DNA from 4 places in the Streptomyces sp. Qhu_M48 genome. Region 4 is predicted to be linked to each of the others. Evidence: riboswitches for the same ligand, from Rfam matches in the RefSeq annotation. Region 4 holds a riboswitch; each other region holds the start of a gene.

Region 1 (4,998 bases), 4.8 Mb from region 4:
GCGTTCTTGCCGGGCAGCCACTCCAGGTTGCCGTGCTTGCCCAGGTGGACCATGGCGTCGGCGCCGAAGCCGCCGTCCTCGGCGCGGGCGGCGATCCAGCGGTAGGCGGCGAGGTAGTGGTGGGACGGCGGGAGATCGGGGTCGTGGTAGATCGCGATCGGGTTCTCGCCGAAGCCGCGCGGCGGCTGGATGAGGATCAGGAGGTTCCCGCGGCGGAGGGCCGCGAGGACGATGTCGCCTTCTGGGTCGCCCTCGGCGGTACGGGAGCGGTCGAGGAACATCTCGCCGGGCGCCGGGCCCCAGTGCTCCTCGACGTGGGTGCGGAGCTCCTCGGGCAGGGTCGCGTACCAGCGCTTGTAGTCGGCCGCCGGGACGCGGACCGGGTTGCGGGCGAGCTGCTCCTCGGTGAGCCAGTCCTGGTCGTGCCCGCCGGCCTCGATGAGGGCGTAGATCAGCTCGTCGCCGTCGCCGGAGACCAGTCCGGGCAGCTCCTCGACGGGCCCGAAGTCGTACCCCTCCGCGCGGAGGCGGCGGAGGAGGGAGACGGCGGAGGCGGGGGTGTCGAGGCCGACGGCGTTGCCGATGCGGGAGTGCTTCGTGGGGTACGCGGAGAGGACGAGCGCCAGCTTCTTCTCGGCGTTCGGGATGTGTCGGAGGCGGGCGTGCCGTACGGCGATCCCGGCGACCCGGGCCGCGCGCTCGGCGTCGGCGACGTACGCGGGCAGGCCGTCCTCGTCGATCTCCTTGAAGGAGAAGGGGACGGTGATCAGGCGGCCGTCGAACTCCGGCACGGCGACCTGGCTGGCGGCGTCCAGCGGGGAGAGGCCCTCGTCGTTCTCCTCCCAGGCGGCGCGCGAGCCGGTCAGGCAGAGCGCCTGGAGGATGGGCACGTCGAGCGCGGCGAGCGCGCCCGCGTCCCAGGCCTCCTCGTCGCCGCCGGCCTGCGCCTCGGCGGGCTTGGTGCCGCCCGCGGCGAGGACGGTGGTGACGATCGCGTCGGCGGTGCGCAGGCGGTCGAGCAGCTCCGGCTCGGGGGCGCGCAGGGACGCCACGTACAGCGGGAGCGGCTGCGCCCCGGCGTCCTCGATCGCCGCGCAGAGGGCGTCGACGAAGCCGGTGTTCCCGCTCATGTGGTGGGCGCGGTAGTAGAGCACGGCGACGGTCGGGCCGGTCGTCGTGCGGGCGGCGCGCTCCAGGGGGCCCCAGGTGGGGGCGGCGGCCGGGGGCTCGAAGCCGTGGCCGGTGAGGAGGGCGGTGTCGGAGAGGAAGCGGGCCAGCTGCTCCAGGTTCCCGGGGCCGCCGTGCGCGAGGTAGGCGTGTGCCTCGGTGGCGACGCCGATGGGGACGGTGGACGCCTCCATCAGCTGCGCGTCGGGGGCCTGTTCGCCGCTGAGGACGACCACGGGCTTTCCGGCGGCGCGGACCGCTTCGAGGCCGTCCTCCCAGGAGCGGAGGCCGCCGAGGAGACGGACGACGACGAGTTCGGCGTCGTCGAGGAGGCCGGGCAGTTCGGCGAGGGGGAGACGGGCGGGGTTGGCGAAGCGGTACTCCACCGGGCCGCCGGCCGCGCGGGCGCTGAGCAGGTCGGTGTCGGAGTGCGACAGCAGCAGAAGCATGGCGAGCGCAGGCCTTCCTCGGGGTTGTCCGCGCCCCGGGTGGTCGTATGGATGGCGGGAGTTCCTGACTCACCGGTCCGGGATCGCGCGAACGCGCGGCCCGGGCCGGCTCACAGTGGCGGGACCGCGCCGGATTCTCACCGGGCTTCCTCCCCGGGGTCCTGGGACCCCATGCCGTCTGCATAGTAGATCGTGAGGTCGGCGGGCCGGGGCGGGCGGGAGGGTCGGCCGGATCACACTGCCCGCCGGATCGTCCTCCGGGCCGGGGCGAGCGGGAGGGTCCGCCGGACCACGCTGCCCGCCGGATCGTCCTCCGGGCCGGGCCGGGGCGCGGAGTCGGCCGGATCACACCCGGTGGGTGCCCGGTTCCCCGTCGGTATGCTCGCCGCCATGCCGCCGACCCCGCCCCCGACACCCGACCCGGGCGAACCTCGCATTCGGGACCGTGGCGACGCGTGTCCCGGGGCGCTGCGCCTGCACTCCGCCGACGACGGCCGCCTCGCCCGACTCCGCCTGCCCGCAGGTCGTTTGACGTCGCGTCAGGTCGAGGTCCTGGCGGCTGCGGCGGAGAGTCTCGGCGACGGACGGCTCAGCGTCACCTCGCGCGGCAACGCGGAGCTGCGCGGCCTCGCGGACGACTGCGGGGCGGAGCTGGCCGCACTCCTCTCCGGGGCGGGCCTGCTGCCCTCCCCCGCGCACGAGCGCGTCCGCAACATCGTGGCCTCCCCGGCCGCGGGCCTGGACGGACTCGGCGCCGCCGACGTGCAGTTGTGGGCCCGTGCTCTCGACGACCTGCTGTGTTCCGCGCCCTGGGCGGCGGCGCTCTCCGGCCGGTTCCTCTTCGTCCTCGACGACGGCCGGGGCGATGTGGCCGGCCTCGGCGGCGATGTGACCTTGGTCGCAGAAGAGGGCGGCACGGCCCTGCTCCGGGTCGGCTCCCAGTGCCTCAGGGTCCGCGCCGCCGACGCCCCCGCCGCCGCGCTCGCCGCCGCCCGCGCCTTCCTCACCGCCGCCGAAACCGCCGGAACGGGGGCCTGGCGGGTCCGGGAGCTGCCCGAGGGCCACCACCCGGACCTCGGCGGGCTCGTCGGACCCGGCGGACCCACCGGGCTCGGCGATCCCGGCCACCCCGGCGCCGGACCCGTCCCCGTACCGCCGCTGCCCCAGGCCCCGCCCCTCGCGCCCGGGCCGCTCGGCGTCCGCGCCCTGCACGTCCTCGCGCCGCTCGGCCGGCTGACCGCCGCCCAGCTGCGGGCCCTGCTGCCCGCCGACGAAATCCGGTTCACGCCCTGGCGCGGAGCGGTCGTCGTCGGAGCGGACCACGACCGGCTGCCCGGACTCGCGGCCCACGGGCTGATCACCCGGCCCGACGCACCCGGCGTCGGCGTCACCGCCTGCACCGGGCTGCCCGGCTGCGCCAAGTCCCTCGCCGACGTGCGCGCCGACGCCGCCCGCGCCCCGGCGGGGCTCCTGGCCTTCCACTACTCCGGGTGCGAGCGGCGCTGCGGACACCCGCACGGCGTCTGGGCCGGCGCCGTCGCCACCGGCGCCGACACCTACCTGGTGGACGGCGTCCCCGTCCCCCGTACCTCCCTGGCCGAAGCGGTCGCGGCGGCTCGCGCCCCGTCAGCCCACACGACACCCACGAGATGAGCGAGAGCACCACGATGTTCGACTACGAGAAGGACGGGGCGGAGATCTACCGCCGTTCCTTTGCCACGATCCGCGCCGAGGCGGATCTGGCGGGCCTGCCCGCCGACATCGCCCAGGTGGCGGTCCGGATGATCCACGCCTGCGGCATGACCGACCTCGTCCAGGACATCGCGTACTCCCCCGGGGTCGTCGCGAGCGCCCGCGCCGCCCTCCGGGCCGGTGCGCCGATCCTCTGCGACGCGCAGATGGTCGCCAGCGGTGTCACCCGCAAGCGGCTGCCCGCCGACAACGAGGTGATCTGCGCGCTCTCCGACCCGTCGGTGCCGGGCCTCGCCGCCGAGCTGGGCACCACCCGCTCCGCCGCCGCCCTCGAACTGTGGCGGGACCGCCTCGAAGGCTCCGTCGTCGCCATCGGCAACGCGCCCACCGCCCTCTTCCACCTCCTGGAGATGGTCGCGAAGGGCGGGCCCCGCCCGGCCGCCGTCCTCGGCATACCGGTCGGCTTCATCGGCGCCGCCGAGTCCAAGGACGCCCTGGCCGCCCAGGACCTCGGCCTCGACTACCTCGTCGTACGGGGCCGGCGCGGCGGCAGCGCGATGACGGCCGCCGCGATCAACGCGATCGCCCACGAAGCGGAGATCCAGGCATGAGCACCCCGCAGAGCGAGAACCCGGCCAAGGGCAGGCTGTACGGGGTCGGGCTCGGCCCCGGCGACCCGGACCTGATGACGGTGGCCGCCGTGAAGGCCATCGCCGCCGCCGACGTCGTCGCGTACCACTCGGCCCGCCACGGCCGCTCCATCGCCCGCTCCATCGCCGCCGAGCACCTCCGCGAGGACCACATCGAGGAGCGGCTGATGTACCCGCTCACGGTGGAGACCACGGACCACCCCGGCGGCTACCGGGGCGCCCTGAACGACTTCTACGAGGAGGCCGCCGCCCGCCTCGCCGCGCACCTCGACGCGGGCCGCACGGTCGCCGTCCTCGCCGAGGGCGACCCGCTGTTCTACGGCTCGTACCAGCACATGCACAAGCGGCTCGCGCACCGCTACGACACGACCGTCCTCCCCGGCGTCACCTCGGTCTCCGCCGCCGCGGCGCGGCTCGGCGAGCCGCTGTGCGAGGCGGAGGAGGTCCTCACGATCATCCCCGGCACCCTGCCGGAGGACGAGCTGACGGCCCGGCTCGCGGGCACCGACTCGGCGGTCGTGATGAAGCTCGGCCGCACCTTCCCCACCGTGAGGCGGGCCCTGGAACGGGCCGGCCGCCTGGAGGACGCCCGCTACGTGGAGCGCGCGTTCATGGCGGGCGAGCGGACCGGCGACCTCGCGGACGTCGACCCCGAGTCCGTCCCGTACTTCTCCGTCGCCGTCCTGCCCTCCCGGATCGACCAGGAGCCTCCCGTACGGGAGACGGGCGAGGTCGTCGTCGTCGGCACCGGCCCGGCGGGCGCCCCCTGGCTCACCCCCGAGTCGCGCGGCGCGCTCGTCAACGCCGACGTCCTCGTCGGCTACACCACCTACCTGGACCGGGTTCCGGTGCTGCGCCCCGGCCAGATCCGGCACGGCTCCGACAACAAGGTGGAGTCCGAGCGCGCGGAGTTCGCCCTCGACCTGGCCCGCCGCGGCCACAAGGTCGCGGTCGTCTCCGGCGGCGACCCCGGCGTCTTCGCGATGGCCACCGCCGTCCTGGAGGTCGCCTGCGAACCGGACTACGCCACCGTGCCCGTA
Region 2 (4,998 bases), 3.4 Mb from region 4:
ATGCTCTGGGTGCTGATCTCGACCGTGCTCACCATGGTCGCGTACAAGCTGTGGCAGCTGGACCAGCGCGGCCGCAAGGGAGGTGACGCGCGATGAAGGACGGCGTGAACGGCGTCGCGCTCGCCGTGTTCATCTTCTTCTTCCTGGCCGTCACGGTCATGGGATTCCTCGCCTCGCGCTGGCGCAGGGCCGAGAACGAGAACAGCCTGGACGAATGGGGCCTGGGCGGCCGGTCGTTCGGCACCTGGGTGACCTGGTTCCTGCTCGGCGGAGACCTCTACACCGCGTACACCTTCGTCGCCGTCCCGGCGGCCATCTACGCGGCGGGCGCGGCCGGCTTCTTCGCCGTGCCGTACACGATCCTCGTGTACCCGCTGATCTTCACCTTCCTGCCGCGCCTCTGGTCGGTCTCCCACAAGCACGGATACGTCACCACCTCGGACTTCGTGCGCGGCCGGTTCGGCTCCAAGGGCCTCTCCCTCGCGGTGGCGGTCACCGGCATCCTCGCCACCATGCCGTACATCGCGCTCCAGCTCGTCGGCATCCAGGCCGTCCTGGACGTGATGGGCGTCGGCGGCGGCGAGACCACCCACTGGTTCATCAAGGACCTTCCGCTGCTCATCGCCTTCGGTGTCCTCGCGGCGTACACGTACTCCTCGGGTCTGCGCGCCCCGGCGCTCATCGCCTTCGTCAAGGACACCCTGATCTACATCGTCATCGCGGTGGCGATCATCTACATCCCGATCAAGCTCGGCGGCTTCGACGAGATCTTCGCCAAGGCGGGCGAGGCGTACGCGCAGACCAACCCGGCGACCGACAAGCCGCGCGGCGCGCTCGTCCCCGGCGAGGCCGGCCAGTGGACGTACGCGACGCTGGCGCTCGGCTCGGCGCTCGCGCTCTTCATGTACCCGCACTCCATCACTGCGACGCTGTCGTCCCGGAGCCGTGAGGTCATCCGCCGCAACACCACGATCCTGCCGCTGTACTCGCTGATGCTGGGCCTGCTCGCGCTCCTCGGCTTCATGGCGATCGCCGCCGGCATCCAGGTGAAGAACGGCCAGCTCGCCATCCCGCAGCTCTTCGAGACGATGTTCCCGGACTGGTTCGCGGGCGTGGCCTTCGCCGCGATCGGCATCGGCGCACTCGTCCCGGCCGCGATCATGTCGATCGCCGCGGCCAACCTCTTCACCCGCAACATCTACAAGGACTTCATCAAACCGGACGCGACCCCGGCCCAGGAGACCAAGGTCTCCAAGCTGGTCTCGCTCCTGGTGAAGGTCGGCGCGCTCGCCTTCGTCCTCACCATGGACAAGACGGTCGCGATCAACTTCCAGTTGCTCGGCGGCATCTGGATCCTGCAGACCTTCCCGGCCCTCGTCGGCGGTCTCTTCACCCGCTGGTTCCACCGCTGGGCGCTGCTCGCCGGCTGGGCCGTCGGCATGCTCTACGGCACGGTCGCCGCGTACGGGGTGGCCAGCCCGACCCAGAAGCACTTCGGCGGCTCCTCGGCCGAGATCCCGGGCATCGGCGAGATCGGCTACATCGGTCTCACCGCCTTCGTCCTCAACCTGGTCGTCACGGTCGTCCTCACCTTCGTCCTCAAGGCCGTCAAGGCCCCCGAGGGCATCGACGAGACCTCCCCGGAGGACTACACGGCCGACGCCGGCGACGCCGGGGTCAGCACGAAGCTCCCGAAGCTCGGCGCCGAGACCCACTGACCCGACGGCCGGAAACGGCCGCCGGACCCGCGATAGGCCGCCCCGTCTCCTCCCGGAGGCGGGGCGGCCTTCGCCGTCCCCCGGCGAGAACGCGGACCGGGGACCGCTTCCGGCCCGGGGGTTCCGGCGACCCGGGTGGGGCCGGTGGCTGACAGGAGGCGGCCGTCCCCAGGCACACTGCCCTCATGGACTTCACCATCAGGGCGGTACGGCCCGAGGAGTACGAGGCGCTCGGCGAACTCACCGCGGGGACCTATCTGAACGACGGGCTGTTGAAGTACGGGGCCGAGGACTCGTACCTGAACGTGCTGCGGGACACCGCGCGGCGGGCCCGCGAGAGCGAGATCCTCGTCGCCGAGGACGGTGACGGGCTGCTCCTCGGCGGCGTGACCTTCGCCACCGGCGACACCCCGTGGGCGGACATCGCCGTCGCCGGCGAGGCCGAGTTCCGCATGCTCGTCGTCGCCCGCGAGGCCCGCGGCCGAGGCGTCGGAGAGGCCCTTGTGAGGGCCTGTGTCGAGCGCGCCCGGGCGCTTCCCGGCTGTGCCCGCCTGGTGCTCTCCACGGACGCCTCGATGGTCTCGGCGCACCGCGTATACGAACGTCTGGGCTTCGTCCGCACCCCGCACCGGGACTGGGAACCGATCCCCGACCACTCTCTGCGCACCTACGCCCTGGAGTTCTAAGTCCACGGCGCGACACAACATGTGGGGGGTTCCGCAAGCGACGCCCCCCACATGTATGCTCGACCTCGCTGTCGACGCAGGGGAATCCGGCGCGAATCCGGAACTGTCCCGCAACGGTGTGCTTCGTGCGGTTTCGTACGGGGTGAGTCCGAAGACCTGCCGCCAGCGCACCCGGTCCGTCCGTTTCGGGTGCCAATGACTTCCGGGCCCCGCGGAGTGGGCCGGTGGACACAGCGCGTCCGGCGTCCGGACCCCCGCGTGCCCGCCTCCCCCCGCCGCGGCCCCGAGCCGAGCGAGGGAGAGCCCCCACGTGACCATCGCGCCCGCCGATCCGGCTTCGGCCGAGGCTTCCGCGGTCGAGAGCGACGGCCCCGGGACCGTGCTGCTGCGGACCCTGACCGACCTCACCGCCGATCTCCCCGACACCGACCCCGGCAAGGTCGCCGCCGCCGCGCTCCGCGGCCGCAGCGCCTCGTCGGACGAGGCGGAACTGCGCGAGCTGGCCACCGAGGCCGCCGCCGGCCTGATCGCCGACGACCCGGCGTACTCCCGGCTCGCCGCCCGGCTCCTGACCATCACCATCGCCGACGAGGCCGCGAGCCAGGGCTCGTTCTCCTTCTCCGCCTCCGTCGCCGTCGGCCACCACGAGGGCCTGATCGCCGACCGCACCGCCGCGTTCGTGACGCTGCACGCGGACCGCCTCGACGCGACGATCGACGCGGCCGGCGACGACCGCTTCGGCTACTTCGGTCTGCGCACCCTCTACTCGCGCTACCTGCTGCGCCACCCGATCACCCGCAAGGTGATCGAGACCCCGCAGCACTTCATGCTGCGCGTGGCCTGCGGGCTCGCCGAGGACGACAGCGTCCGCGCGCTCGACGAGGTCGCCGCGCTGTACGGCCTGATGAGCCGGCTCGACTACCTGCCGTCCTCCCCCACGCTGTTCAACTCCGGCACCCGCCACCCGCAGATGTCCTCCTGCTACCTCCTGGACTCCCCGCAGGACGAGCTGGACTCCATCTACGACCGCTACCACCAGGTGGCGCGGCTCTCGAAGCACGCGGGCGGCATCGGCCTCTCGTACTCCCGCATCCGCGCCCGCGGTTCGCTGATCCGCGGCACCAACGGCCACTCCAACGGCATCGTGCCGTTCCTGAAGACCCTCGACGCCTCCGTCGCCGCGGTCAACCAGGGCGGCCGCCGCAAGGGCGCCGCCGCCGTCTACCTGGAGACCTGGCACGCGGACATCGAGGAGTTCCTGGAGCTCCGCGACAACACCGGCGAGGACCAGCGCCGTACGCACAACCTGAACCTGGCGCACTGGATCCCGGACGAGTTCATGCGCCGCGTCAACGCGGACGCCGAGTGGTCGCTGTTCTCCCCGGCGGACGTGCCCGAGCTGGTCGACCTGTGGGGCGACGCGTTCGACGCCGCCTACCGCAAGGCCGAGGAGGCGGGCCTCGCCCGCAAGACGATGCCGGCCCGCGACCTGTACGGCCGGATGATGCGGACCCTGGCCCAGACCGGCAACGGCTGGATGACCTTCAAGGACGCCTCGAACCGGACGGCCAACCAGACCGCCGAGCCCGGCCACACCGTCCACTCCTCGAACCTCTGCACGGAGATCCTGGAGGTCACCGACGACGGCGAGACCGCGGTCTGCAACCTGGGCTCGGTCAACCTCGGCGCCTTCGTGGTCGGTTCGGACATCGACTGGGAGCGGCTCGACGCCACCGTGCGCACGGCCGTCACCTTCCTCGACCGCGTCGTCGACATCAACTTCTACCCGACCGAGCAGGCGGGCAACTCCAACGCCCGCTGGCGGCCGGTGGGCCTGGGCGCGATGGGCCTCCAGGACGTCTTCTTCCAGCTGAAGCTGCCGTTCGACTCCCCCGAGGCGCGCGCGCTCTCCACCCGGATCGCCGAGCGCGTCATGCTCGCCGCGTACGAGGCCTCCGCCGACCTCGCCGAGCGCAACGGGCCGGTCCCCGCCTGGGACAAGACCCGCGCCGCCCGCGGTGTCCTGCACCCGGACCACTACGACGTGGAGCTCAACTGGCCGGAGCGCTGGGCCGCGCTGCGCGAGCGGATCGCCGCCGTCGGCATGCGCAACTCGCTGCTCCTCGCCATCGCGCCGACCGCGACGATCGCCTCGATCGCCGGCGTGTACGAGTGCATCGAGCCGCAGGTCTCCAACCTCTTCAAGCGCGAGACGCTCTCCGGCGAGTTCCTCCAGGTCAACTCGTACCTGGTCGACGAGCTGAAGAGGCTCGGCGTGTGGGACGCGCAGACCCGTGAGGCGCTGCGCGACGCCAACGGCTCGGTGGCCGGCTTCACCTGGGTCCCGGCCGAGGTGCGCGAGCTGTACCGCACGGCGTGGGAGATCCCGCAGCGCGGTCTGATCGACATGGCCGCCGCCCGGACGCCGTTCCTGGACCAGTCGCAGTCGCTGAACCTGTTCCTGGAGACGCCGACGATCGGCAAGCTGTCGTCGATGTACGCGTACGCCTGGAAGCAGGGTCTGAAGACGACGTACTACCTGCGCTCCCGCCCGGCGACCCGGATCGCCCGCGCCGCCCAGGCGTCGACGGCGG
Region 3 (4,998 bases), 1.2 Mb from region 4:
GGGTGACGAAGGAGTTGAGGGACATGTTCTGTCCCTTGAAGGGCGCGACCTTGACGCCCTGCCGGACCAGCCACCGGCAGATGCCGGCCGTGACGACGCTCTTGCCCGCGTCGGAGGTGGTCCCGGCGACGAGCAGCCCTCCGCCCCTCATGCGTTCCTCCGCTTCCGGGCCGCCAGGGCACCGATGATGATGCGGCCGCCCACACAGGCGACCAGGGTCAGCGCGGTCACCCGGCGCGAGAGGCCGACCGCCCGGTCGATGTCCGCGATCTCGACGGGCCGCCCCGCCCCGTTGAGCACCGGCCGGTGCTCGACCCGGCCGCCGTACGCCAGGGTCCCCCCGAGCCGTACGCCGAGGGCCCCCGCGAAGGAGGCCTCGACGGGGCCCGCGTTGGGGCTGGGGTGCTTCGCCGCGTCCGCGCGCCAGGCCCGTACGGCCCCGCGGGGGTTCCCGCCCGCGACGGTCGCGAGCGCGGCCGTCAGCCGGGCCCCGGGCCAGCCGGCCACGTCGTCGAGCCGGGCCGAGGCCCAGCCGAATCGGCGGTGGCGCGGCGACCTGTGGCCGACCATCGCGTCGAGGGTGTTGACGGCCCGGAAGCCGAGCAGGCCCGGTACGCCCGCGACCGCGCCCCAGAAGAGGGCGCCGACCACGGCGTCGGAGGTGTTCTCGGCGACCGATTCGACGACCGCGCGGGCCATCGCCGGTCCGTCGAGGGAGTGCGGGTCGCGGCCGCAGAGGTGCGGCAGCCGTTCCCGGGCCACCTCCAGGTCGCCGGCGGCCAGCGCCCCGCCGATCGCGCGTGCCTCCCGGCCCAGGGTCGTACCGCCGACGACGGCCCAGACGGAGGCCGCGGTGAGGGCCGCGGCGGCGGCCGGGCGGTTCCGCACGGCCCGTGCGGCGAGCGCGCCCAGGGCGACGGTGGAGCCGGCGCAGACGGCGGTGTGCAGGGCGCCCCAGCCGCGGTGGTCGTGGTGGAGGCGTTCCTCGACGGCGGCGGCGGCCCGGCCGAACACGGCGACGGGGTGTCCGCGCCGGGGGTCGCCGACGAGCAGGTCGACGGCGAGGCCCGCGGCCGCGCCGTACGCGAACACACCGGTGGTACTGCTGCGGCCGGGCATGGCGCTCTGTCCTCACTCAGGGTCCGCGCCCTGGATCGACGTGACCGGCGGCGAGAGTTCCTGACTCCCGGACCCTGGGGATCCGGTCACAGTGGCGGGACCGCGCCGGATTCGCACCGGACTTCCTCTTCTGCCGCCGTAATGGCCTCGGCAGTCCACCACGCCCCGAGAAGGGGCGTCAACTCACCCTTGACCTGCGGCGGCGCACTGTGCGGAGCACCACAGAGAGGGCGGTGGACAGACGACGGCCGGGCGGCCCGCACCGAGAGTGCGGGCCGCCCGGCCGGTGGAGCGGGGACCGTCAGGCGACGATCAGGTAGATGCCGTAGGCCACGGCCGCGAGGCAGAGGCCGAAGCAGGCGTAGGCGCCGGTGCGGGCCAGGGCGGCGGAGTCACCGCGGGCGGCGGCCTCCTCCTGCTTGCCGAGGCCGACGATCCCGAGGGTGAAGAGGCCCACGAGGGCGACGGTCGCCACGAGGCTGACTCCGAAGACGGAGCCGAGGGCTGCCCAGTCGATCTTCATGTCGTTCGTTCCTTACACCGTTGCGGCGGGGGCCGGGGGAGCGGCCGGGTCCGTGGGGACCGGCGCCGGGATGGTGGTCTTGAGGTCCTCGTCCGCGACGGCGGCGACGGAACCGGCGGCCGGCGGCGGGGTGACGGCCGCGATGGCGGTGGTCACCACACCCGCGGGCTCGGCGTCGAGGTCGTCGTCGGTGACGTTGTTGTGGTCGACCGGCTTGCGGCGGGAGAGCGACCAGATGACGGCGGAGCCGACGACCAGCAGCACCGCGACGGCGGCGATGCCCCAGGGGCCCTGCTTGGTGAGGAACTCGGCGCCTGCGCCGACCAGACCCGCGGCGGGCAGGGTCAGACCCCAGGCGACGAACATCCGGGTGGCGGTCGACCAGCGGACGACACCGCCCTTGCGGCCGAGGCCGGCGCCCATCACGGCACCCGAGCAGGACTGGGTGGTGGAGAGCGAGAAGCCCAGGTGCGAGGAGGCCAGGATGACCGTCGCGGCGCTGGTCTGGGCGGCGAAGCCCTGCTGCGGCTGGAGGTCGGTGAGGCCCTTGCCCATGGTGCGGATGATGCGCCAGCCACCGAGGTAGGTGCCGAGGGCGATGGCGACACCGGCGGAGACGATGACCCACATCGGAGGGTTCGAGCCGGGGGCGACGACACCCTGGGTGACCAGGGCGAGGGTGATGATGCCCATCGTCTTCTGGGCGTCGTTGGTGCCGTGGGCGAGGGAGACGAGACCGGCGGAGGCGATCTGGCCGGCCCGGTAGCCCTTGGCCGTGGCCTTCGCCTCGGGGTTGGCCTTGATCTTGTACGTCAGCCTGGTGGCGGCCATCGCGGCGAGGCCGGCGACGAGGGGCGCGGCGATGGCCGGGATGAGGACCTTGGTGACGATGGTGGGGCCGTTCACGGCCGACCAGCCGGCCGACATGACCGCGGCGCCGATGAGGCCGCCGAAGAGGGCGTGGGAGGAGCTGGACGGCAGCCCCAGCAGCCAGGTCAGCAGGTTCCACAGGATGGCGCCGACCAGCGCGGCGAAGATCACCTCTGTGCGGATGCCCTCCTCGTTGATGATCCCGCCGGAGATCGTCTTGGCGACCTCCACGGACAGGAACGCGCCGACGAGGTTCAGCACGGCGGACATGGCCACCGCCGTCTTCGGCTTGAGGGCACCGGTCGAGATGGTCGTGGCCATCGCGTTGGCGGTGTCGTGGAAACCGTTCGTGAAATCGAACACGAGAGCTGTCACGACCACAATGGCGAGCAGCAGCGTGATGTGTTCCATTTACCCAGGCAATCGTTTGACGTCAGTGGCGAGCCGAACGTAGGCAACCTGAGTGAACGGAAGGTGAACTGGGTCGGGCGGCGTGGTGTCCCTATCCGGTGTCAAGGCATTCCGCTTAACCCCCGGACGAGCCGGGTGTCCACGATGCGGTCACCCCGCAACCCCGGGTAATCCGGGCCATCACAGGGCACGTGCGACCTGCCCCGGTTCCTCCTCCGCCATCCGGTTCCGCTCCCCGGACCGAACCATCCGACCGGGGGACCCCGCGGACGAGACCCATGTCACTCCATGGAGGGGCTCGCGGAGGCCCGGGGAGCGCGTGCCCCGGGGGAGCGTGCCCCGCCCCGCTCCCTCCTCACCCCTCCCCCCGCCCGGGTCCGTCCGGTGGCAGTTCGACCGCACCCTGCCGAGACTGGGAGCGTGCGCCCGGCTACAGCGACGGCAGCGGCCGTCACCACTCTGCTCGGTGTCGGCGCGGCCGTGATCGCGGCCGGCCGGTACGCCAGCGACGTCGCCCTCAGGGCGCCGTCCGGACATCCCCTGCCCGGGGACCCACGGCTCACCGTGCACGCCACCGGCCCCGAGCGGATCACCCTCACCCGCAGCATCGCCTCACTGCGCCCCGGCACGTACGGGATCGAGGGCCACGGACTCCACGCCGTCGTCGGCCCCGTCCTCGACCGGGTCCCGCACACCGCCGACACCGTCGTGCGACGCCTGCAACGGGTCGAACTCGGGGTGCTCGGCCCCGGCGCCCGCGTCCGCTTCACGCCCCAGCTGCACATCGGCACGCCCATCAGCGCCCTCGGGCTCGCGCAGGAGGACGTCGAGATCCCCGGCGAGCTCGGCCCCCTGCCGGGCTGGCTGGTGGCGGCCCCCCGCACCACCTGGGTGATCGCCCTGCACGGCCTCGGCACCACCCGCGAGCAACCGCTGAACGTCGTCCCCTTCTACAACCACCGCAAGATCCCCGTCCTCGTCCCCGCCTACCGCGGCGACGAGGGCGCGCCCGCCTCCCCGGACGGCCTGGCCCACCTCGGCGACTCCGAGTGGCGCGATGTCGACGCGGCGATCCGCTACGCCGTCCGCCGGGGCGCCGCCAAGGTCGTCCTGCACGGCTGGGGAACCGGAGCCTCGATGGCCCTGCGCGCCGCCGCCGAGTCCGGGGTGCGCGACCGGATCAGCGGCCTCGTCCTCGACTCCCCGGTCCTCGACCAGGAGGCCACCCTCCGCAACCTCGCCGCCGCCCACCACGTCCCGGGACCCCTGCGCGCGCTCGCGGTCCGCGCCGCACAGGGCAGGATCGGGCCCCACGGCGACCTGCTCCGCGACGCCTCCGAGCCCGGCGCCCTGCGCGTCCCCGTCCTCCTCCTCCACGGCCCCGACGACACCATCTCCCCCTGGGAGCCGTCCGTGGAACTCGCCGCCCGCCGCCCCGATCTGGTCACCCTCCAGGCCGTGCGGCAGGCCCCGCACGCGGCGATGTGGAACGCCGACCCGATCCGCTACGAGGAAGCCCTCCGCCGCTTCCTCACCCCGCTCCTCTAGGACCCCGGCAGGGGGCGCCGGGGACGGGACGGCCGATTCCGATTGGGCTTTCGGGCCGTCAGCGGGAAGACTGCCCCCGTGACGTCTCGAAAGCCCGATGAACCATTGGCGCGCAACTCCAGACTCCGACTCGTCCGCCCGCGGGCACTGGCCACCGCCCGACGGGCCGTGACGACCCGGCGCACCCGGCCGGCGCCGCGGCCGCCCGAGGGCACTCCGCCCCGCTCGGAGCTGGCCCGCCAGGCCCGGCACGTCCTCGCCGCCGCCGTACGCATCGCCCGCTGGGCCGCCGTCGAGCGCGGCGCCGACGCGGCCCTCCGTACCGGCTCCGCGCAGGAACGGGCCGCCGCCGCACTGGACCTGACACCCGGCCAGATCCGGGCCGGCTGGGACCGCGCCCGGCTCGCCGGACTCGTCGAACTGCACGGCGACACCGCCCGCCCCGGCTGGCGGCTGCACGCCTGGGACCGCGACGACTCCGCCGTGCTGCGCGGCTGGGTCGCCCTCTTCGACGCCTGGTCCCTGGT
Region 4 (4,998 bases):
GATCGCGGGCGCCGCCGCCGAGGAGGGCGCGCCGCTGGATCGAGTGGAGGCCGTCGCCCGCCGGGTCAACGAGCGCTGCCGGTCCTTCGGTGTGGCCCTGGGCGCGTGCACCACCCCCGCCAAGGGCAGCCCCACCTTCGATCTCCCGCCGGGTGAGCTGGAGTTGGGCATCGGCATCCACGGTGAGCCGGGCCGTGAGCGGCGGCCGATGATGACCTCCCACGAGATCGCGGACTTCGCCGTCGACGCCGTCGTCGACGACCTCCGTCCCACCGGCCCGGTGATCGCCCTGGTGAACGGGATGGGCGCGACCCCGCTCCTGGAGCTGTACGGCTTCACCGCGGAGGTGCAGCGCGTGCTCGGTGAGCGGCGCGTGCCGGTGGCCCGTACCCTCGTCGGGAACTACGTGACCTCGCTGGACATGGCCGGCTGCTCGGTGACCCTCTGCGAGGTGGACGAGGAGCTGCTCCGCCTGTGGGACGCGCCGGTGGAGACGCCCGCGCTGCGCTGGGGCCGGTGAGACGAGCCAGGGAAGAGGAGAGCGACATGACGGAGACCTTCGGCGCGGAGTTCCTGGTGCGCTGGCTGGCCGCGATGGCCGAGGCCGTCGACCGCGAGGCGGACCGGCTCACCGAACTCGACTCGGCCATCGGCGACGCCGACCACGGCACCAACCTCAGGCGGGGGTTCGCCGCCGTGACCGAGATCCTGGCCAAGGAGCCGCCGGCCACACCGGGCGCCGCCCTCACCACCGCCGGACGGCAGCTGATCTCCACGGTGGGGGGCGCGTCGGGACCGCTGTACGGCACGCTGCTGCGCCGGACCGGCAAGACGCTGGGCGACGACGGGCGGATCAGCCGGGCGCAGCTCGCCGAGGCGCTCTCCTCCGGCGTGTCCGCCGTGTCCCAGCTGGGCGGCGCCCAGGCGGGCGACAAGACGATGCTGGACGCGCTCGTACCGGCTGTGGAGGGGCTGCGGGTCTCGTTCGCGGCCGCCCGCACCGCCGCGGAGGAGGGCGCCCTCGCGACCGTACCCCTGCGGGCCCGCAAGGGCAGGGCCAGCTATCTGGGCGAGCGGTCGGTCGGGCACCAGGACCCGGGGGCCACGTCCTCGGCACTGCTCTTCGCGACGCTCGACGAGACCGCGCGCGCGGAGAGTTCGGGTACGTCGGGCTCGGAAGCGGAGGGCCGGGGCGCGGAGACCTCGGGTACGGAGACCGCGGGCACGTCGGGCTCGGGAGCGGAGGGGGCGGCGTGACGGGCATCGGTGGTGAGGGCGGTGTGACGGCCGTGAGGGGTGGGGGTGGCGTCGGGATCGTGCTCGTCTCGCACAGCGCGGCCGTCGCGTCGGCCGTGGCCGAGCTGGCGCGGGGGCTCGCCGGCGGCGGCGACCTGGCACCGGTCCGGCCGGCCGGCGGGACCCCGGACGGTGGTCTGGGGACGAGTTCCGAGTTGATCGCCGAGGCGGCGCGGGCCGTGGACCGGGGCGCGGGCGTGGCGATCCTGGTCGACCTCGGGAGCGCGGTGCTCACCGTGAAGGCTTTGCTCGCCGAGGGCGACGAACTGCCCGAGGGAGCCCGTCTGGTGGACGCTCCCTTCGTGGAGGGCGCGGTCGCCGCGCTCGTCACGGCGAGCGCGGGCGGGGACCTCGACGCGGTGGCGGCGGCGGCCGGGGAGGCGTACGCCTACCGCAAGGAGTGAGCGGGTGAGGCGGGGGTGGCGAGAGCCCGTGGAGCGGACACGGACGACCGCGCGCCGTGGCCGGAAGGCCGCGCCCGGTAGCGGCCGTGTTGTGATCCAGCAGGTCAACGCACTAGTGTCACAGCGCCTTGGTGTACGGGAAACCGGTGCGAAACCGGTGCGGCCCTCGCCACTGTGATCGGGAGGTCCGGCTCCACCCCCGCTGGGAACGCCCCAGGGGAAGCCACTGGACCGCGTCGGGAGACCGTCGTGGTGTGGGAAGGCGGAGTCGGACGGCATGACCGTCAGCCAGGAGACCGGCCAGGGTGCGTTGTCCATCCACGAGGTGCTGGAGAGGGTCTCCCAACCATGCATATAGCCGAGGGGTACCTACCCCCTGCGCACGCCGTCGCCTGGGGCGTCGCGGCCACGCCGTTCGTCGTCCACGGAGCCCGCGCGCTCACCCGCGAGGTGCGGTCGAACCCCGAGTCCACCCTGCTCCTGGGCGCGGCCGGCGCCTTCACCTTCGTCCTGTCGGCACTCAAGCTGCCCTCGGTGACGGGTAGTTGTTCCCATCCGACCGGTACCGGTCTGGGCGCGATCCTGTTCAGGCCGCCCATCATGGCGGTCCTGGGCACGATCACCCTGCTCTTCCAGGCCCTGCTGCTCGCCCACGGCGGGCTGACGACGCTCGGCGCGAACGTCTTCTCCATGGCGATCGTCGGTCCCTGGGCGGGGTACGGGACGTACCTGCTGGCGCGCCGGTTCGGCACTCCCCTGATGGTGGCCGTCTTCTTCGGCGCGTTCGTCGCCGACCTGTCCACGTACTGCGTCACCAGCGTGCAGCTGGCGCTCGCCTTCCCGGACCCGGGCAGCGGCATCCCCGGCGCGCTCGCGAAGTTCGGCGGGATCTTCGCCCTCACACAGATTCCGCTCGCGGTCAGCGAGGGCCTGCTCACCGTGCTCGTGATGCGGCTGCTCACGCAGTCGAGCAAGGGCGAACTGACCCGGCTCGGCGTCCTCGCCGGGCGCGGGACCGAGCGACGCGAGGAGGCGGCCGCGCGATGAGCCGGAACGCGAGGATCAACGCCCTGCTGCTGCTCGTCGTCGCCGCGCTCGCGGTGCTTCCGCTGGCGCTGGGGCTCGGGGACCACAAGGAGGAACCGTTCGCCGGGGCGGACGCGGAGGCGGAGACCGCGATCACGGAACTCCGGCCCGACTACGAGCCGTGGTTCAGTCCGCTGTACGAGCCGCCGTCCGGGGAGATCGAGTCCGCGCTCTTCGCCCTCCAGGCCGCCCTGGGCGCCGGTGTCCTGGCGTACTACTTCGGCCTGCGGCGCGGCCGCCGGCAGGGCACGGCGCTCGCGGAGGCGGCCGGGGCCGCCACCGGGCCCGGGGCCGGGTCCCCCACCGGGTCCGGGGCCGAGTCCGCCTCCGGGTCCGGGTCCGCCACCGGTGGCGGTTCGGAAACCGGTGGCGGTTCGGACGCCGGTGCCGACGCCAAGCCCACCCGTGGGCCCGGTCCCGATTCCGGGTCCAGCTCTGGACCCGGCTCCGGTCCCGGTTCCGGCTCCGGTTCCGTCGGTGGGCGGGACGCGTAGCCGCCGATGCTGCCGATCGACGCGGCGGCGCACAGCAGTCGCTGGCGCCACCGTCATCCCGCCGAGAAGGCGCTGCTCGGTTTCGGTCTGACGCTGTGCGCGGTCGGTCTGCCGCCGTGGCCGGGCGCGGTCCTCGTCGCGGCGGCCACGCTCACGGTGCTGCTCGGTCCGGCCGGTGTGCCGGGCCGGGCGCTGTGGCGGGCGTTCCGGATCCCGCTCGGGTTCTGTGTCACGGGCGCGATTCCGCTGCTCTTCGAGGTGGGCGGCGCCCGGGGGCTCGTGGCTCTCGCGCCGGACGGTCCGACGCACGCGGGCGCGTTGCTGCTGCGGACCGCCGCGGCCTCGCTCGGGGTGCTGCTCTTCGCGTTCACGACGCCGGTGTCCGACGTGCTGCCCCGGCTGGCACGGGCCGGGGTGCCGGGGCCGGTGGTGGACGTGGCGCTGGTGATGTACCGGATCATCTTCCTGCTGCTCGACGCGATGTCCAGGATCCGGCAGGCCCAGGCCGCCCGGCTCGGGCACACCACTCGGGCCGCGACCTGGCGTTCGCTGGCCGGCCTGGGTGCGACGACGTTCGTCCGGGCCTTCGACCGGGCGCAGCGCCTGCAGTCGGGGCTCGCGGGGCGCGGGTACGACGGGACGCTGCGGGTCCTGGTGCCCGCGTGTGCGCTCTCCCGCCCGTTCCTCGCGGCGACGGGCGTGCTGCTCGCCGGACTCGTCGCCCTCACCCTCGTACTGGAAAGGCTCCTTCCGTGACGTCTCCGACCCCTGTCGTGGAACTGGCGCAGGCCGGCTTCGCCTACGAGGACGGGCCCCCGGTCCTCTCCGGCGTGGACTTCACCGTCGCCGAGGGGCGGGCGGTCGCGCTGCTCGGACGCAACGGCAGCGGCAAGACGACCTTGCTGCGGCTGCTCAGCGGCGGGCTGCGGTGCGGGAGCGGCTCACTGCTCCTGGACGGCGCGGAGGTGGCGTACGACCGGAAGGGGCTGACCCGGCTCCGGACCACGGTGCAGTTGGTGGTGCAGGATCCGGACGACCAGCTGTTCGCCGCCTCGGTGGGCCAGGACGTGTCGTTCGGTCCGATGAACCTGGGGCTGCCGGAGGAGGAGGTACGGCTCCGGGTGCGGGAGGCGCTGGAGGCGCTGGACATCGTGGCGCTCGCGGACCGGCCGACGCATCTGCTGTCGTACGGGCAGCGCAAGCGGGCGGCGATCGCGGGCGCGGTGGCCATGCGGCCCCGGGTGCTGATCATGGACGAGCCGACGGCGGGCCTCGACCCGCACGGGCAGGAGCGGCTGCTCGAAGCGCTCCGGGGGCTGCGCGAGACCGGCACGACGGTGCTGATGGCGACGCACGACGTGGATCTGGCGCTGCGCTGGGCGGACGAGGCGGCGGTGCTGTCCCCTTCGGGGCTGCGGACCGGGCCGGTCGCGGAGCTCCTCGCGGACGACGAGCTGCTCGACGCGGCCCGGCTGCGGCGCCCGTGGGGCACGGCGGTGGCCCGTCTGCTCCGTGCCCATGGTCTGCTCGGGCCGGACGCTCCCGAGCCGCGTACGCCGGAGGACCTGGAGGGCTGGACCGCCGCGGCTCCGACCGCGGTTCCCCACGCCGCCGAGCAGGGGCGCTGACGTCCACCGCGGGGATGTCCACCGCGGAGACGCCCGGTTCGGAGAGGTCCGGTTCGGAGACGTCCGCTTCGGAGGCGTCGTTCCGGAGGC

The links. A riboswitch is a leader RNA that binds a small molecule or an ion and turns the genes downstream of it on or off. The one in region 4 is predicted to bind cobalamin.
Region 1: it holds a riboswitch for cobalamin, as region 4 does, so the genes downstream of both, cobN (cobaltochelatase subunit CobN) here and ACRRSS_RS14745 (energy-coupling factor ABC transporter permease) in region 4, are expected to answer to the same signal.
Region 2: it holds a riboswitch for cobalamin, as region 4 does, so the genes downstream of both, ACRRSS_RS29665 (ribonucleoside-diphosphate reductase subunit alpha) here and ACRRSS_RS14745 (energy-coupling factor ABC transporter permease) in region 4, are expected to answer to the same signal.
Region 3: it holds a riboswitch for cobalamin, as region 4 does, so the genes downstream of both, ACRRSS_RS09550 (cobalamin biosynthesis protein) here and ACRRSS_RS14745 (energy-coupling factor ABC transporter permease) in region 4, are expected to answer to the same signal.

What each region holds. Positions count from the first base shown of each region.
Region 1 covers NZ_CP195432.1:8,016,591-8,021,588, reverse strand. The annotation lists gene cobN (cobaltochelatase subunit CobN) at 1-1,616, opposite strand, end outside; cobalamin riboswitch at 1,656-1,807, opposite strand; gene ACRRSS_RS36200 (cobalamin biosynthesis protein CobG) at 2,007-3,269, shown strand; gene ACRRSS_RS36195 (precorrin-8X methylmutase) at 3,266-3,919, shown strand; gene ACRRSS_RS36190 (precorrin-2 C(20)-methyltransferase) at 3,916-4,998, shown strand, end outside.
Region 2 covers NZ_CP195432.1:6,641,212-6,646,209, forward strand. The annotation lists gene ACRRSS_RS29650 (DUF3311 domain-containing protein) at 1-96, shown strand, start outside; gene mctP (monocarboxylate uptake permease MctP) at 93-1,718, shown strand; gene ACRRSS_RS29660 (GNAT family N-acetyltransferase) at 1,904-2,404, shown strand; cobalamin riboswitch at 2,456-2,582, shown strand; gene ACRRSS_RS29665 (ribonucleoside-diphosphate reductase subunit alpha) at 2,715-4,998, shown strand, end outside.
Region 3 covers NZ_CP195432.1:2,051,821-2,056,818, forward strand. The annotation lists gene ACRRSS_RS09545 (cobyric acid synthase) at 1-151, opposite strand, end outside; gene ACRRSS_RS09550 (cobalamin biosynthesis protein) at 148-1,119, opposite strand; cobalamin riboswitch at 1,152-1,294, opposite strand; gene ACRRSS_RS09555 (hypothetical protein) at 1,421-1,642, opposite strand; gene ACRRSS_RS09560 (anion permease) at 1,655-2,923, opposite strand; gene ACRRSS_RS09565 (alpha/beta hydrolase) at 3,344-4,471, shown strand; gene ACRRSS_RS09570 (hypothetical protein) at 4,550-4,998, shown strand, end outside.
Region 4 covers NZ_CP195432.1:3,223,017-3,228,014, reverse strand. The annotation lists gene dhaK (dihydroxyacetone kinase subunit DhaK) at 1-520, shown strand, start outside; gene dhaL (dihydroxyacetone kinase subunit DhaL) at 547-1,257, shown strand; gene ACRRSS_RS14750 (PTS-dependent dihydroxyacetone kinase phosphotransferase subunit DhaM) at 1,254-1,700, shown strand; cobalamin riboswitch at 1,813-2,019, shown strand; gene ACRRSS_RS14745 (energy-coupling factor ABC transporter permease) at 2,049-2,747, shown strand; gene ACRRSS_RS14740 (energy-coupling factor ABC transporter substrate-binding protein) at 2,744-3,280, shown strand; gene cbiQ (cobalt ECF transporter T component CbiQ) at 3,287-4,036, shown strand; gene ACRRSS_RS14730 (energy-coupling factor ABC transporter ATP-binding protein) at 4,033-4,908, shown strand.